Regions from separate parts of the Novosphingobium sp. CECT 9465 genome, predicted to be linked through region 3. Evidence: riboswitches for the same ligand, from Rfam matches in the RefSeq annotation. Region 3 holds a riboswitch; each other region holds the start of a gene.
The links. A riboswitch is a leader RNA that binds a small molecule or an ion and turns the genes downstream of it on or off. The one in region 3 is predicted to bind cobalamin.

Region 1: linked by a shared signal. The riboswitch ahead of cobW (cobalamin biosynthesis protein CobW) and the one ahead of LUA85_RS01185 (TonB-dependent siderophore receptor) in region 3 are both predicted to bind cobalamin.
Region 2: linked by a shared signal. The riboswitch ahead of LUA85_RS18465 (TonB-dependent receptor) and the one ahead of LUA85_RS01185 (TonB-dependent siderophore receptor) in region 3 are both predicted to bind cobalamin.

Annotation. Positions count from the first base shown of each region.
Region 1 is NZ_CAKLBX010000002.1:35,848-40,576, reverse strand. It holds gene cobN (cobaltochelatase subunit CobN) at 1-2,365, opposite strand, end outside; gene cobW (cobalamin biosynthesis protein CobW) at 2,376-3,428, opposite strand; cobalamin riboswitch at 3,610-3,838, opposite strand; gene LUA85_RS18470 (HoxN/HupN/NixA family nickel/cobalt transporter) at 3,925-4,729, opposite strand, start outside.
Region 2 is NZ_CAKLBX010000002.1:30,618-35,346, forward strand. It holds gene LUA85_RS18450 (IS66 family transposase) at 1-1,047, shown strand, start outside; gene LUA85_RS18455 (plasmid pRiA4b ORF-3 family protein) at 1,044-1,637, shown strand; gene LUA85_RS18460 (hypothetical protein) at 1,645-2,007, opposite strand; cobalamin riboswitch at 2,464-2,698, shown strand; gene LUA85_RS18465 (TonB-dependent receptor) at 2,871-4,729, shown strand, end outside.
Region 3 is NZ_CAKLBX010000001.1:246,344-251,072, reverse strand. It holds gene LUA85_RS01190 (aminotransferase class I/II-fold pyridoxal phosphate-dependent enzyme) at 1-799, opposite strand, end outside; gene LUA85_RS01185 (TonB-dependent siderophore receptor) at 816-2,672, opposite strand; cobalamin riboswitch at 2,876-3,078, opposite strand; gene cobU (bifunctional adenosylcobinamide kinase/adenosylcobinamide-phosphate guanylyltransferase) at 3,115-3,624, shown strand; gene LUA85_RS01175 (hypothetical protein) at 3,730-4,584, opposite strand; gene LUA85_RS01170 (TolC family outer membrane protein) at 4,645-4,729, shown strand, end outside.

The DNA of each region.
Region 1 (4,729 bases), on a different contig from region 3:
GCTTTGCGCCCAGCAGGTGCAGCGCCATGGCGAATTCCTCGCCCGCCGTGCGCATCGTGGCCGATCCCCACAGATCGACCACCAGCCCGCGCGGATAATCGCCGTGATCCTGCAGATGCCGCCGGATCAGCTCCTCTGCCAGTGTCACCCCTTGGGCATGGGCCGCGCGTGAAGGCACGGCGCGCGGGTCTATCGCATAAAGGTTTCGCCCGGTTGGCAGCACATCGCTGCGCCCGCGAAAGGGGGAGCCGGAGGGACCGGGCGGAACGCGGCGTCCGTCGAGTGCCGCCAGCAATCCGGCCCGCTCGGCTGCGCCCTGATCTCCCCGCCCGAACACATGCAGCCCGTCACCGAACTGGCTGTCCTTTACATCGCAAACGAAGCGGTCGATCCGGGTGATCGCCTCGACCAGCGTGGCCGCGTCATCAAGGCCCAGTTCCGCCTCAAGTCCCAGCACGCGCGCTTCGTCGCGGATGTTCACTTGCAGACGGTCGCGGCGGGCCGGGTCCAGCCCGCCAGCGTTGGAGAATTCATCCAGCAGCGCCTCGATCCGGGCCAGCCCCGCACCGCTTTGCGTTTGCACCAGTGGCGGGGGAACGTGCCCGATCGTAACCGCGCTGATCCGGCGCTTGGCCTGCGCCGCTTCGCCGGGATCGTTGACGATGAACGGATAGATCACCGGCATCGCGCCGGTCAGCGCCTCGGGCCAGCAAGCATCGGACAGCGCGACTGATTTGCCCGGCAGCCATTCCAGTGTGCCATGTGCGCCGATATGCACCAGCGCGTCCACGCTTCGCTGGCGCAGCCACAGGTAGAACGCCACATAGCCATGGCGCGGGCAGCGGGACAGGTCGTGATAGTCGCCGTCGCGATGGGCGCGTTCGCCGCGTTCGGGCTGCAAGGCTACCAGCGCGTTGCCGATGGGCAGCGCGGCAAAACGGAACGCGCCATCGGCGGCGGCAGCATCGGCTTCCGGCTCGCCCCATGCGGCGAAAAGTTCAGCGCGCAGGGTATCGGGCAGTGCTGCCAAAGCCTTGCGGTACTCTGCCATCGGCCAGTGCTGATGTGTGCATTGAAGGAGCGCTGCCAGTCCGGCCTGCGCGTCAGTGGCATATCCCGCCTCGGCCAGATCGGCCAGGATCGCCTCGGCAGAAGCCAGCGCATCCAGCCCCACGGCGTGGGCCATCTGGTATGTCTTGCCGGGATAAGTAGACAGGACCAGCGCAACCCGCCGTTCTGCAACCGGCGTTTGGGCAAGTGCGATCCAGCCCGCCACCCGCGCGGTGATCGCCCCAACCCGGCCTGCATCGGCGCGATGGATGGTGCGGGCAAAGCCAAGCGCGGGATCGCGCGTCCCCGCCTCCTTGAAGCTGGCGACGCCTGCAAACACCCGCCCGTCAATTTCGGGCAAGACCACGTGCATGGCAAGGTCTGCCGGGGAAAGCCCGCGCGAAGCCGCTGCCCATCCCGCGCGCCCGGACGTGGCCAGCGCCAGCTGAAACACGGGAACGCCCGCGCCATCAAGCGGGGTGGCGCCGTCATCGCCCCGCGCGGAAAAAGCGGTAGCGTTGATGATCGCTGCCGGGCCAAGCCCGCGCACCCAGCGGTCCACCTGTTCGCGCACCTGCGGGGCTTTCAGCGAGGGGACGAAGATCGACAATGCATCGAAACCGCGCTGCTCGAACGCGGTATGCAGGGCGGCAAACGGGTCCAGATCGTGGGCGGTCAGGTAAGAACGATAGAACACGATCAGGACCAGCGGCCTTGCGGGATCGCGCGCAAAGGCTTCAAGATCGATCACGCCCCGGCCGGGATGCCAGCCTCCCGCCATCAGCAGCGGATCGAATGTCCGGGCGGGGGCATCAATCAGCCCCGCCAGCTGCGACAGCGCGGCAAGCGCCGCCTGCGCCGCCCTTGCACCGCCAGCATCGCACCACTGCGCAAGTTCGCGCAACGCGGTCACCGGCACGGTCGAGGCCGCATCCAGCCGCGCATCCTCAAAGCCGTCGCCGGGCAGCACGGCCAGCACGATCCCGCGCGACCGGGCCAGCGCCTCGACCTGTTGCAGCCCGTAGCTCCAATAGGGCGTGCCGCCGATCAGCCGGATCAGGATCGCCTTTGCGCCCGACAGCGTCCGCTCGGCATACGTGTCGACCGACAGCGGATGCATCAGCGCCGCCAGATTGGCGAGCCGCAGCGAAGGAAATGTCGCATCGTCTGCACGGGCCTGATGCCATGCCGCCGCGAACGCCCCCAGATCGCTGTCCGAAAAGGACAGGACCACAAGATCCGCGGGCTCTTGCCCCAGATCCTGCGGGACGGCGGTTTCCTCCATCCCGTGCGTTTCGCGGAAAATGACGTGCATGGCCCGCGCCTTACGCCAGCAGCACCGCGCGAATGGCATCGGCGTCGACGTGATCGTGCTCGGCAATGGCGACCAGCGTGGTGCGGCGCGGCTCGTCAGGGCGCCACGGGCGATCGTACTGGTGCCGCACCCGCGCGCCCACCGCCTGCACCAGCAGCCGCATCGGCTTTCCCGCAACGGCGGCATAGCCCTTTACGCGCAGGATATGGTGATCGCGGGCCAGCGTCTCGATCCGCGCGACCAGCGCCGCCGGATCGGCGATCTCGCCCCATTCGATAACGGTGCTGTCAAAGTCGTCGTGTTCGTGATCATCCTCACCATCATGGTGCGATGGGCGCGCGGCGATGTCGTCCTCGGCTGCGGCATCAAGCCCCAGGATCACACGCGGATCGACCACGCCTTCGGTCAGTTCTATCACCGGAACCGGGCGACTAAGCTCTGCCGCAATGATCGCGCGCGCGGCGGCTACGCCTTGGGGTCCGGCCAGATCGACCTTGGTCAGCAGGATCATGTCGGCGCAGGCCAGCTGATCCTCGAACACTTCCGACAGCGGCGTCTCGTGATCGATGCTCGGATCGGCGGCGCGCTGGGCGTCAAGCGCTGCCACATCGGGCGCGAACCGGCCTGCCGCGACCGCTTCGGCATCGGCCAGCGCCAGCACGCCGTCCACGGTGATCCGGCTGCGGATCGCAGGCCAGTCGAACGCCTTGAGCAGCGGCTTTGGCAACGCCAGACCCGATGTCTCGATCAGGATGTGATCGGGGCGCGGATCAAGCGCCAGCAGCTTTTCCACCGTCGGGATGAAATCGTCCGCCACGGTGCAGCAGATGCAGCCATTGGCCAGCTCTACGATGTTTTCCGCCGGGCAATCAGGAATGGCGCAGGACTGCAGAATCTCGCCATCCACACCCAGAGAACCGAATTCGTTGACCACCACGGCCAGCCTGCGGCCACCGGCATTGTGGATCAGGTGGCTGATGAGCGTGGTTTTCCCCGCGCCCAGAAAGCCCGTGATGATGGTGACCGGCACCTTGGACAGGGACGCCTTGGACAGGTCTGGCATAGTAACTTCCCCGCGCGCCAGAGCGAGACACGGCGGGGCTTGCCGGACAAGTCCGGTCGGCGCGCGACGACGGGCGGGCGCGACAAAGCACCCGTAACCACGCAACCCGTGCAGCCCCAGCCACACAGCTTCGTCGCTCAGACGGAGAGTTACCGTGCCGTGACCATCCCCTGGATCAGGCAAGAGCGACCGGTGCGCCGGCAGGTCTCCTGGCTCGCGGGTCACAGCTTGATGCACGCCTTCCCAGACTTGGCGCTTGCGCGCTGCCCAGTGGCTGCTCCTGAATTCAGGAGCATGTGCATCGCGCTATCCGCTTACAGTTGCAGGGACAGCCACGGATTTGGGAGCACGCTCCCGCACCGCATTCCCGATTAAGCCCCTTGCGGGGCACCGGCGCGATCATTGAAGGGCGGGTTACCCCGATCCTTCACCGCGCGCTCTAGACGAAAATGCCAGCCAAGCCAATTGATGATGTTGCTTCACGCAACGTGGACGGTCAGGCACCGACCGAAACCTCGATTTCATCGAACCGCTTCCATCGATAGATCGCGTAACTCGCCAGCCAGCAGAACACGAAAAGACCGATGATGGCGAAGCCCAGACCATTGAAATTTTCACCCAGTTCAATGGCGATCCGCCATGGCGCACCCGTAAGGGCCAGCTTGTCGCCAATCAGGGCCAGCGTTTCGATTCCACCAATGACAATCGCCACGATGGCCGAGATCAGGGTGATGGTGATGTTGTAGTAGAGCTTGCGGATCGGCTTCACGAAGGCCCATTCATAAGCGCCCAGCATCACCACGCCGTCCGCCGTATCGATGAGGGCCATACCGACCGCGAACAGGGCGGGCAGGACCAGGATTGTCCCGATCGACAGGCCATCGGCGGCCTGGCTGGCCGACATGCCCAGAATGGCAACTTCGGTTGCTGTATCGAACCCAAGCCCGAACAGAAACCCCAGCGGGGCCATATGCCAGCTTTTGTTCACGAGGCGGAACATCGGCCTGAACAGTCTGGAAAGCAGACCGCGCCCACCCAATAGCAGATCAAGATCGTCCTCGGCATAGCTGCCGCCTGCACGAACATGGGCAAAAGTCCGCCAGACAGAGCGCAGGATGACCAGGTTCATGCCGGCGATCGTGAACAGGAAAAGCGCGGAAATCACGGTTGCAATCACGCCACCGATTTCCTTGAAGGCGCCGAACTGCGACAGCGCGCTGGCCGTCACCGCAATGATGATCGATGCTATGGCAATGATTCCGGAATGCCCGATCGCGAACCAGAATCCGACCGAAACCGGG
Region 2 (4,729 bases), on a different contig from region 3:
GCGAGCAGCGCGCTGCTTGCGCATCTGGTCGTCAGCCGCTTCGTGGATCATCAACCCTGGCACCGCCAGTCGGTGATCTTGCGGCGCCAGGGCGTGGACATTGATCGCGATGTAATGGGGCGTTGGTCCCGCAAGCTGGCTTGGTTGATGGCCCCGCTCGCAGAACGCTTGCTCGCCTACGTCCTCCAGGCTCCCAAGATCCATGGTGACGAGACCCCGGTTACATTGCTCATGGGTGAGAACGGCAGCCACACAGCCTACTTCTGGGTGTATCTGCGCGATGGTCGTTCGAGTGGTGACATGAGCCCGCCTGCTGTGGCGTTCCGCTTCACCACCGGCCGCGGCGGCGAGCATCCCGCAGCCCATCTCGCCGGGTATCAGGGATATCTCCAAGCGGATGGCTATGCCGGCTACAACGCGCTGTATCGCGACCCGAAGACGAAGGCCCCACGCAACGTGACCGAGGTGGGTTGCTGGGCACATGCGCGGCGCAAGTTTACCGACATTCTGGAAAAGAACCCGTCGCCGGTCGCGGCCGAGGCCGTCGTGAGGATAGGCGAGCTGTTCGCGATCGAGCGCGACATCAAGGGCGCACCACCTGATGCACGACGGCGGGTCCGCAAGCAGCTGGCCGCACCGCAACTGGCTGCCTTACGGCCCTGGCTCGAAGCACAGATGCGCGGGCTGTCTTCGGACAGCGCATTGGCGAAGGCTTGCCGTTATCCGCTCAACCGGTGGGCGGCGATGATCCGCTATTGCGACGATGGCCTGCTCGAGATCAGCAACAACCTGGTCGAGAATGCCTTGCGCGGCATTGCACTTGGTCGGCGCAACTGGATGTTCGTCGGTTCGACCAAGGGCGGAGATGCTTCGGCCCTGTTTTACTCGCTTGTCGAAACATGCCGCCTGAACGGCGTGGAACCCGAAGCTTGGTTTACCGACGTTATCGCGCGTATCGGCAACCACCCGATCAACCGGATCGACGAATTGCTGCAATGGCACTGGCAGGCGGCGAGAGAGGTCCAGAACCTGGAGTATGCTGCTTGAGCAACGCCTTCATCGTGCGGATGACAATCACCCTGGACGACGTGACCCCGGCCGTCAGCCGCATGATCGAAGTGCCGCTGGGTATCAGGCTTGACCGTCTTCACAGCGTCTTCCAGGCGGCATTGGCGTGGACGGACAGTCATCTGTGGGAGTTGACCTTCGGCCGTACCGGCTTCGGCATCCCGGATCCCGAATATGGCTTTGGCGGTCCGCTCGATGCCCGCAAGGCGACCCTGGGTCAGGCTCTAGAGGGAATGCGGGGCAAGTCCTTCCGATACCTATACGACTTCGGTGATGCCTGGGAGCACAGCGTCAAAATCCAGGGCATCGCTCCGGCCGAGCCCCAAGGCAGCTATCCTCGCCTGCTCGCAGCCACCGGCATGCGACCGCCAGAGGACTCAGGCGGACCTTGGGGCTATGCCGAGAAGCTGGAAGCCCTGGCCGATCCGACACATGAATACCATGAAGAGGCGTTGGAAGCCCTGGGGGACGACCATGATACCGATGCTCAGCCCGACATCGACATGATCCATAACCGCTTAGCAGCGCTGGCAAAGAAATGGGCGCCGCGCCCGCGGAAGGCCAAATAGACTTACGTCAACGCCGCCTTCCGTCGGCGCTTACTTCTGATGCAACCAAGTTGCATACCAGTTCGTCGATCGAGCGCTCTTTTTCGATCGGCAGGCAGCCCTCGATTACAGCGAGGATACGGTGATGGAGCCGAACGTACGCATCAGGCCGTGCTACGATGAAAATCATCTCTGGCACGATCGCTCTGGCTTCGCTTACCGAAGCACCAGAGGGGACCCCCGCCCGCTTCGCTTCGCGGCTGATTGCAATGCAACCAGTGTGCCGGACATCTAGCGGTACTACACCAACCGGCTTCCCACGCAGGACTGGATTAAAATGTTGCTCGGCCGATGCGAAGAAGCTGTCGAAATCGAGGTAAAGCTTTGTCACAGCCGTAAGGGCCTTTTGCGAGGGAATCAGACGCAACCATTCTGGAACATTTAGCGAACATCGGCAATCGAGATCAGCAGAGCAAAAGGGGCTAGGCAACAATCTGGTCAGTGCCTGCCATCAAATTCTTAGACGGCAATCCACTGACCAGCGGGTTTTGATGCGATTGAAATGACCTCGGAATGACCGAATATAGGGCTGCATTTGCCACCTTGTAGGCGGCGATTGCAGGGGCAGCAGGCGACCACTTCCGGTCGTACAGGAGTCCGATGGCCAACGATAGGTTCAGTGAAAACCCGCCATTCAAATCGAGTGCGCGCGGTTGGTGCGCTCTGGCCGTGCCAATGGCAATGGTGGCGCGGGATGCAGTAATCGTTGATTCAATCCCTGCTCCAAGCGTTATTGGCTTTTCCGATCACTTCAGTTAGGTGAGGTATCGACGGGCAGACTAGTCCGCCTTTCATTGATCGCGCCGGTGCCCCCGAAAGGGGCTTAATCGGGAATGCGGTGCGGAAGCTTGCTTCCAAATCCGCGGCTGTCTCTGCAACTGTAAGCGGATAGCGCGATGTACATCGCTCCTCTTGGAAGGGGCAGCCACTGGGCCGGACGCTAAATCATGCGAGGTCTGGGAAGGCGTGCATCAAGCTGTGACCCGTGAGCCAGGAGACCTGCCGGCGTCTGGTCGCTCTTGCCTTGGTCCAGAGGATGGCTGCGGCACGGTGAACTCCGTCTGAGCGACGAACGAGCGGCTGGGGCCGCATCGGAGACGTGCGTCGGCCGCCCATGGCGTCCGGCCGCCGCGCGTGTCGCCCGTTCGCGCGGGTTTGCCCCGGCCACGTCGCAAGACGCCGGGGGACTATTTAGTGATCAAGACCATTACTACCAGCAGCGCCCTTGCGCTGATCTGTATCGGAAAACCGGCATTTGCCGAAACCTCTGAAAAGGCATCGCAAACAAGCGCGGATGCAGTCGTGGCGGGTAACGACATTGTGGTTTTCGGTCGCGGTGAGGCCATGATCGGCACTGCCAAATCAGCGAGCGAAGGAAGCGTCGGAGGGGCCGATCTCCTCGTGCGGCCTCTTCTCCGCGTGGCCGAACTGCTGGAAGCGGTGCCCGGGCTGGTTGCAGCCCAGCATTCTGGGAGCGGCAAAGCCAACCAGTATTTCCTGCGCGGTTTCAACCTCGACCATGGGTCTGACTTCAGTACCTATATCGATGATGTGCAGATGAACTTTCGTACCCACGGACATGGTCATGGCTATCTCGACCTCAACGGCCTCATTCCGGAGATCGTGGGCCGGGAGGATTTTCGTAAAGGGCCCTACCGCGCCGATGGCGGTGATTTCGCTCTGGCGGGAGCAGCCTATATGACGACCATCAAGGGTTATGACCGGCCATGGGCATCGGCCGAGACTGGTTCATATGGTTGGCGCCGCGTCGCTGCGGGTGGAACATTGCACGACCTGGGCGGCGGAGACCTCACGCTTGTCGCCCAGGCCAAGGCCTATGACGGACCGTGGCAGGAACCTGAACGTCTGCGCCATTACTCGGGGTTCGCGAAATATAGCATGCCGACCGGTGCGGGCACATTGGAGGCATCTCTCCATGCCTACCGGGCGACATGGCACCCAACCGAGCAAATCCCCGAGCGCATTATCGGCACGGCGTTGTGTGCGGATGTGTTCTGCTCTCCAGATCCTTCCGCGCGGGGTGAGACGACGCGCCTGGTGGCTAACATCGCGGTCAAGCAACCGACATGGCGCGCCAATGTCTATGCCCAGTTTTACGACTGGTCGATGTTCTCGAACCCCACTTACACCGATCCGGATGGCACAAGCGCGCAGATCAAGCAGTTCGACCGGCGTTGGGTCCTCGGGCTGTCCGCACAAAAACATTGGGAAATCGCTGACAGTCTGGCTGTGAGCCTTGGCACCGAAAACAGATACGACGCCGTCGGGAATGTTGGTGTCGATCGAACGGCTGCCCGCGCATTTCTTGAATCTCTCGGGCACTTTCGGGTCGGGGAATTGTCTTCCGCGCTCTACGGCGAAGTCGCTTGGAAACCCTTGGCGGGACTGCGTGTGACAGGTGGTCTTCGCGGGGACTATTATCACTATTCCGTGCGTGCACGAGATTCTGTTGCGGCGTCGCTGGGCGAAGGCAGTGGCTCAGCGTCGATTCTCTCTCCCAAGGCGTCAATCGCCTATCAGGTTACGCCGCATCTTGAACTCTACGCCAACTGGGGCCGTGGATTCCATTCCAACGATGTTCGGGGTGCGGTCAACAGGGACACGCCTGTTCCCGTTCTGGTTCGCGGCATCGGCAAGGAACTGGGAGGACGCATTCAATTCTCCGGGGTCACGTTAACCGCGACTTACTGGTGGCTGCATGTCGGCAGCGAACTTCGTTTCATTGGCGATTCCAATGCTGTTGAACCGTCGGGTGCCAGTGGGCGTCATGGCTATGAAATCGTCGCCTTCTGGCGGCCGTTCCCTTGGCTTGCGCTTGATGGAAACTATACCGCCAGCCATGCGCGCTTCGACAATGGCGATCACATCCCCAATGCATTTGAGAACGCGGCTTCAGCCGGTGCCGCCATCATTCTTGATCCCTGGGAAGCCAGCATTCGGGTGCGCCACCTTGGACCTTCTCCGCTTGTCGAGGACAACAGTGTCCGGGATCGAGGCAGCACCGTCATGAATGCCCGGGCCGCGTGGAAGGG
Region 3 (4,729 bases):
AATTGGCCGTGCCGCCCGCGTCTTGCAGTCCATGATCCTGCAACAGCGCAACCAGCCGCGCACTGCCTTGCGCCAGTCGGTGCCGCTGCAATCCGTGCCATGCGCTGTCGCAATAGGCGGCGGTGCCGATTGCGATTGCCGGGCCGGAAACAGGCCAGTCACCCAGTAGCCTGCGAAGATCGCGGATCACCGGCTTGTTGGCGATGACGAAGCCCAGCCGTACACCGGCCAGACCAAAGAACTTGCCGAATGAGCGCAGCACGATCGCACCGTTGCGGTCTGGCAGAATGCTGACTTCCGGCATGGCGTCGGCAAAGGCTTCATCCACTATACGGATGTTGTGCAATTGCCGGATCTCCCGCGCTTCAGTCACCACGCCATCGGGATTGTTCGGATTGGCGCAGATCATCAGACCGGCATTGCGAGCGTTTTCGAAAGACAGCACCCGCGCATCCGGCCACGCCGCCCGATAACCTGCATAGCCCTGCCCGATGATCGCGACATCTTCTGCCCGCAACACCTGCGCGAGCAGGCGGATGGCGATGTCGCTGCCGGGCACAGCAGCAATCTGTGCGGCATCGTTCAGGCCGAACGCGCGCGCAGCGGCCAGTTCCAGCTGTTCCAGCGCAGCCGGCGAAGGCAGCGTCTGCCATACTTTTGGCCCCAGCACCGGCACAGGCCAGGCCCAGGGGCTTATGCCGGTTGACAGGTCCAGCCAGGGGCGGGGCGCAGCCGGGTAAAGCTGCGCCGCCGCCGCTGTCTGGCCGCCGTGCCACATCAATGCGGTATGTGGGTCCACGGCGTTATTCTCCCGCTCAGATCGCCAGCCTGAAGCCCGCATAGGCCGCCCGGCGCGGCGTACCGTAGCGGAAGCTCGTCTCGTACTGTTCGTTGAACAGGTTTTCGACCCGGCCGAACAGTTCGATGTTGCCGGTTACCGGGAAGGCTGCGCGCAGATCGACCAGCACATAGCCCTCCAGTTGACGGGTGTTGGACGCGTTGTCGAAACTTGAACCCACATGGGTGACCGTTGCCCCGGTCTTCAGACCGAACGCCCAGTCATAATCGACCGAGGTATTGATGCTGTGGCGCGGACGCCGTACCAGATCGAGACCCGTGGCCACGTTGGTTGCTTCGACATAGCCATAATTGGCCTGCACCCGCAGCGCATCGACCGGCTTCAGCGTCAGGGCAAATTCAAGGCCCTGCGCCCGCGCCTTGGCAACATTGTCATACGTGCCGAATGGACGATTGGTGCAGATCCCGGTCAGCACCGTACAACCCACGAAGCCGATCAGGTTGCGCGTATCGCGGTGGAACCATGTGGCGCCCACCTCTATCCTGCCACCCAGCAACTTCTGGGTAACGCCTGCATCCCACCCTTGCGAGGATTCGGGAACCAGAGCGGTATTGCCATATTCGCTGAACAGCTGGAACAGCGATGGGGTCTTGAAGCCCTCGCCATAGCTGGCGCGCAGGGTGGTGCTGCCTTCGTTCGGGGTGAACACGCCGCCTGCGGAGAATGTCGTCTTGCCGCCAAAGGTATCGTGATCGTCATGGCGCAGGCCCGCGCTGAAGGTGAGACCGGTCACCGGCCTGGCGCTGAGCTGTCCATAGACGCTGTTGATCCGCGCTTCGGCAAGCGAGAACGGGCTGCCATAGCTTGATGTGCGGAAGCTGGCTTTTTCGGTTTCAGCCCCGAAGGTTGCGCCAACTGTATCGATGAGATCGACGTTGCCCTGATATTCGAAGCGTTCGTTGCGGCCCTTGGCGTTGAAGGTTTCCAGTTCCGTGCCGCCGGTCAGATCGGTATTGCGGCGGCGCGTATCGGTCAGCGTATAGGCGATACGGTTGCGGAAACGGCCATCGAACAGCGCGGCGTTAAGCCCGGCGTAACCCACCAGTTCCCTGGTCCGGGCAAATTCGGGCGTATCGCCAAAGCTGAATGTGGGTGCCGGGAAGCCATCGACCCCCACCTTGCCATCGGAATACCAGCTGCGCAGATCGATCGAAATCGCATCGGACAAAGCGATGGCGAACTTCGCGTTCGCACCGAAGTTGCGATAGCCATCGCGCTCCTTGCCGCCGCGCGTTTCGTTGAAAGTCGAAAAGCCGTCCGTGCGCAGATAGCCAGCGCCGACGCTTGCCGAAACCGGGCCGAACTTGCCCGACACATTGCCAACCACGCGCGCCGTATCGCGCCAGCCATATTCGCCAGAGGCGTTCACCGTCAGGTCTTCGGTGGGCGTACGCGTGACGATGTTCACCACGCCGCCGATGGCCTGGCTGCCCCACAGCACCGACTGCGACCCGCGAACCACTTCGATCCGTTCGATATTGCCGGTCAGCAGGTTACCGAAGTTGAAGCCGCCGCCCGGTGTCGAGGGATCGTTGAGCTTGACGCCATCGATCAGCGCGACCGTCTGGTCGCTTTCCGCGCCGCGAATGGAGACCGACGTGCTGGTGCCAAGGCCGCCATTGCTGGTGACAGTGATGCCGGGGACAGAGCGGAGCAGATCGGTAACCGCCACCGATTGCCGCGTGGTGATGTCATCAAGCGTGATGACCGTGACCGACTGGGCAACTTCGGATGTGGTTTGCTGGGTGCGGTTGGCCGATACGATGATGGTATCAGCATCTTCGGCATGAGCAGCGACGGGAACAGTGGCCACCGACAAGAGCAGGGCCGACTTGAAAACAGACGATTTTGCAACAGACGATTTTGCAACAGACATGGGTTTCCCCCTTTTGAACAACGTCAAAAGAGCCGCACGACAGCGATTACGCGAAGGACACGAAGCCCACCGCATGCGACTCTGGCTTAGTCGTCACGCGAGGGATTCCTCGATCATCACCCGGCACACCCCGTCCGCGTGAAAGAACGACTGTTACGGGCAGGTCTCCTGGCTCTCGGGTCAATGTCGGCCGCTTCACCTTCCCGGTCCGCAAGAACCAGTGGCATAACGAAGCGGCGACTCACCGATCACAGTTGCGGGGGCAGCCCCGGATCATGGCCGATGGCCATTCCCGGATTCCCTATTCATCCCATCGCTGGGAACCTGTAACGGACGCGCCTATGTCGCAGCGCAATATGAAACGCAAGGGGTGGCGGTAATGGGAAAGACGGTTCTTGTATTGGGCGGGGCACGATCGGGCAAAAGCGGCTTTGCCGAACAATTGGGCGATGCCCTTCCCGGCCCGCACATCTACATCGCCACCGCGCAGGCATTTGACGATGAAATGACGCAGCGCATCGCCCGCCACCGTGCCGACCGCGCCGGTCACTGGCAAACAGTCGAATGCCCGCTTGCCCTGTCAGAAGCGATTGCCGCGCATGACGCAAACGACAGCGTGATGCTGGTCGATTGCCTGACCTTGTGGCTGAGCAATCTGATGCTGGGCAATCATGATGTGGCGGCGGCGCGCAGCAATCTGGCGGAGTTGCTACCGGCGGTGCAAGGCACGCTGCTGCTGGTTTCCAACGAAGTGGGGCAAGGGATTGTGCCGGAAAATGCACTTGCCCGCCAGTTCCGTGATGAAGCGGGCTGGCTCAATCAGGCTTTGGCGCGTGTGGCCGACGAGGTGTGGTTCGTGACGGCAGGCATTGCCCAGCGGCTGAAATAGGCAGGTAGTTGTCCTGCGCGAGCGCACCTGCCAGAGACGACAGTCAAGTGCCGGATGGCTGCTTCTGCCCGCGACAGAACCAACCGAGGCACGGGTTGATCGCGCTCAACGTCGCCTTTGCGCCGTTTTCAGAACCTGCCGCGCATCGGCAGGAGTGAACAGACTGTCGCCGTCGCGATCCAGCGCTTGAAAGCGCAAATCTGCGGCACTGGCGAATTCGGATTCGCTGACAACGAAATTGAGATCGCTGTCTGCCGAGGCAACGGGATGGGGTATCGGTAGCAATCCGAACAATTCGAGTCCCTTCGGTCGCTTCGCTTCCAGTTCGCGCAGCTTCTTTTTCAGCTCTTCCACGTCAGGCTTGCCAGCGCGTCGCCCGCCTGCGCCGCCGGCCTCCTTCAAGAGCGACGCGATGGACGGCTGCGTTCGCCCCAATGTGGGCGTATGGATTTCCGGCACGATTTCCTCTTCATACCGCTGCATGTCCACGGCTCCGATCCTGCCATCGCCATCGCCATCCAGTATCCGAAAAAAGCGCTCGGCATCGGCGCGAAATTCAGCGCTGTCCAGCTTTCCATCCTGATTGCGATCAGCCGCGCCGAACCATGTCATGAAAGGACGTTCTTCCGCTCCGGGAGACACGCGAAATGGCTCGCCCATAGGACTGATGAACAATCCGATCTGCTCGCCTTTCGATTTCGCCCCCGCCGCATGAATGCAGACAAACATTGCGATACCACCCAGAACGGTGGTCACGAGCGTCAGGGGCCGCATGCCGATTTCTCCATTGATCGTCCATGCGACTGAATGACGAGCTTTTCGCCAGTGTGAGCGACTGTAACGAAAGGTGTATTTCCCCGCTATGCCTGCCCATCGGTTCTGCGAATGCCAGACGGCCGATGCCGGTCTGGATATCCACCGCGACACATTTCGTAACGATAGGTCACGGTGGCGCAGCACTGCGGTGACCTGCGACCGTCAGGGGCGAAGGGATCAGGGAACCATCGCCAGGAAAACGCCATGCCTGCGGCAAGATCATCGTTATCGTCCCACGCCACAGGCACGAAGTGGCAGACCGCACGGAAAGCATGCTTCGCCGCAACAG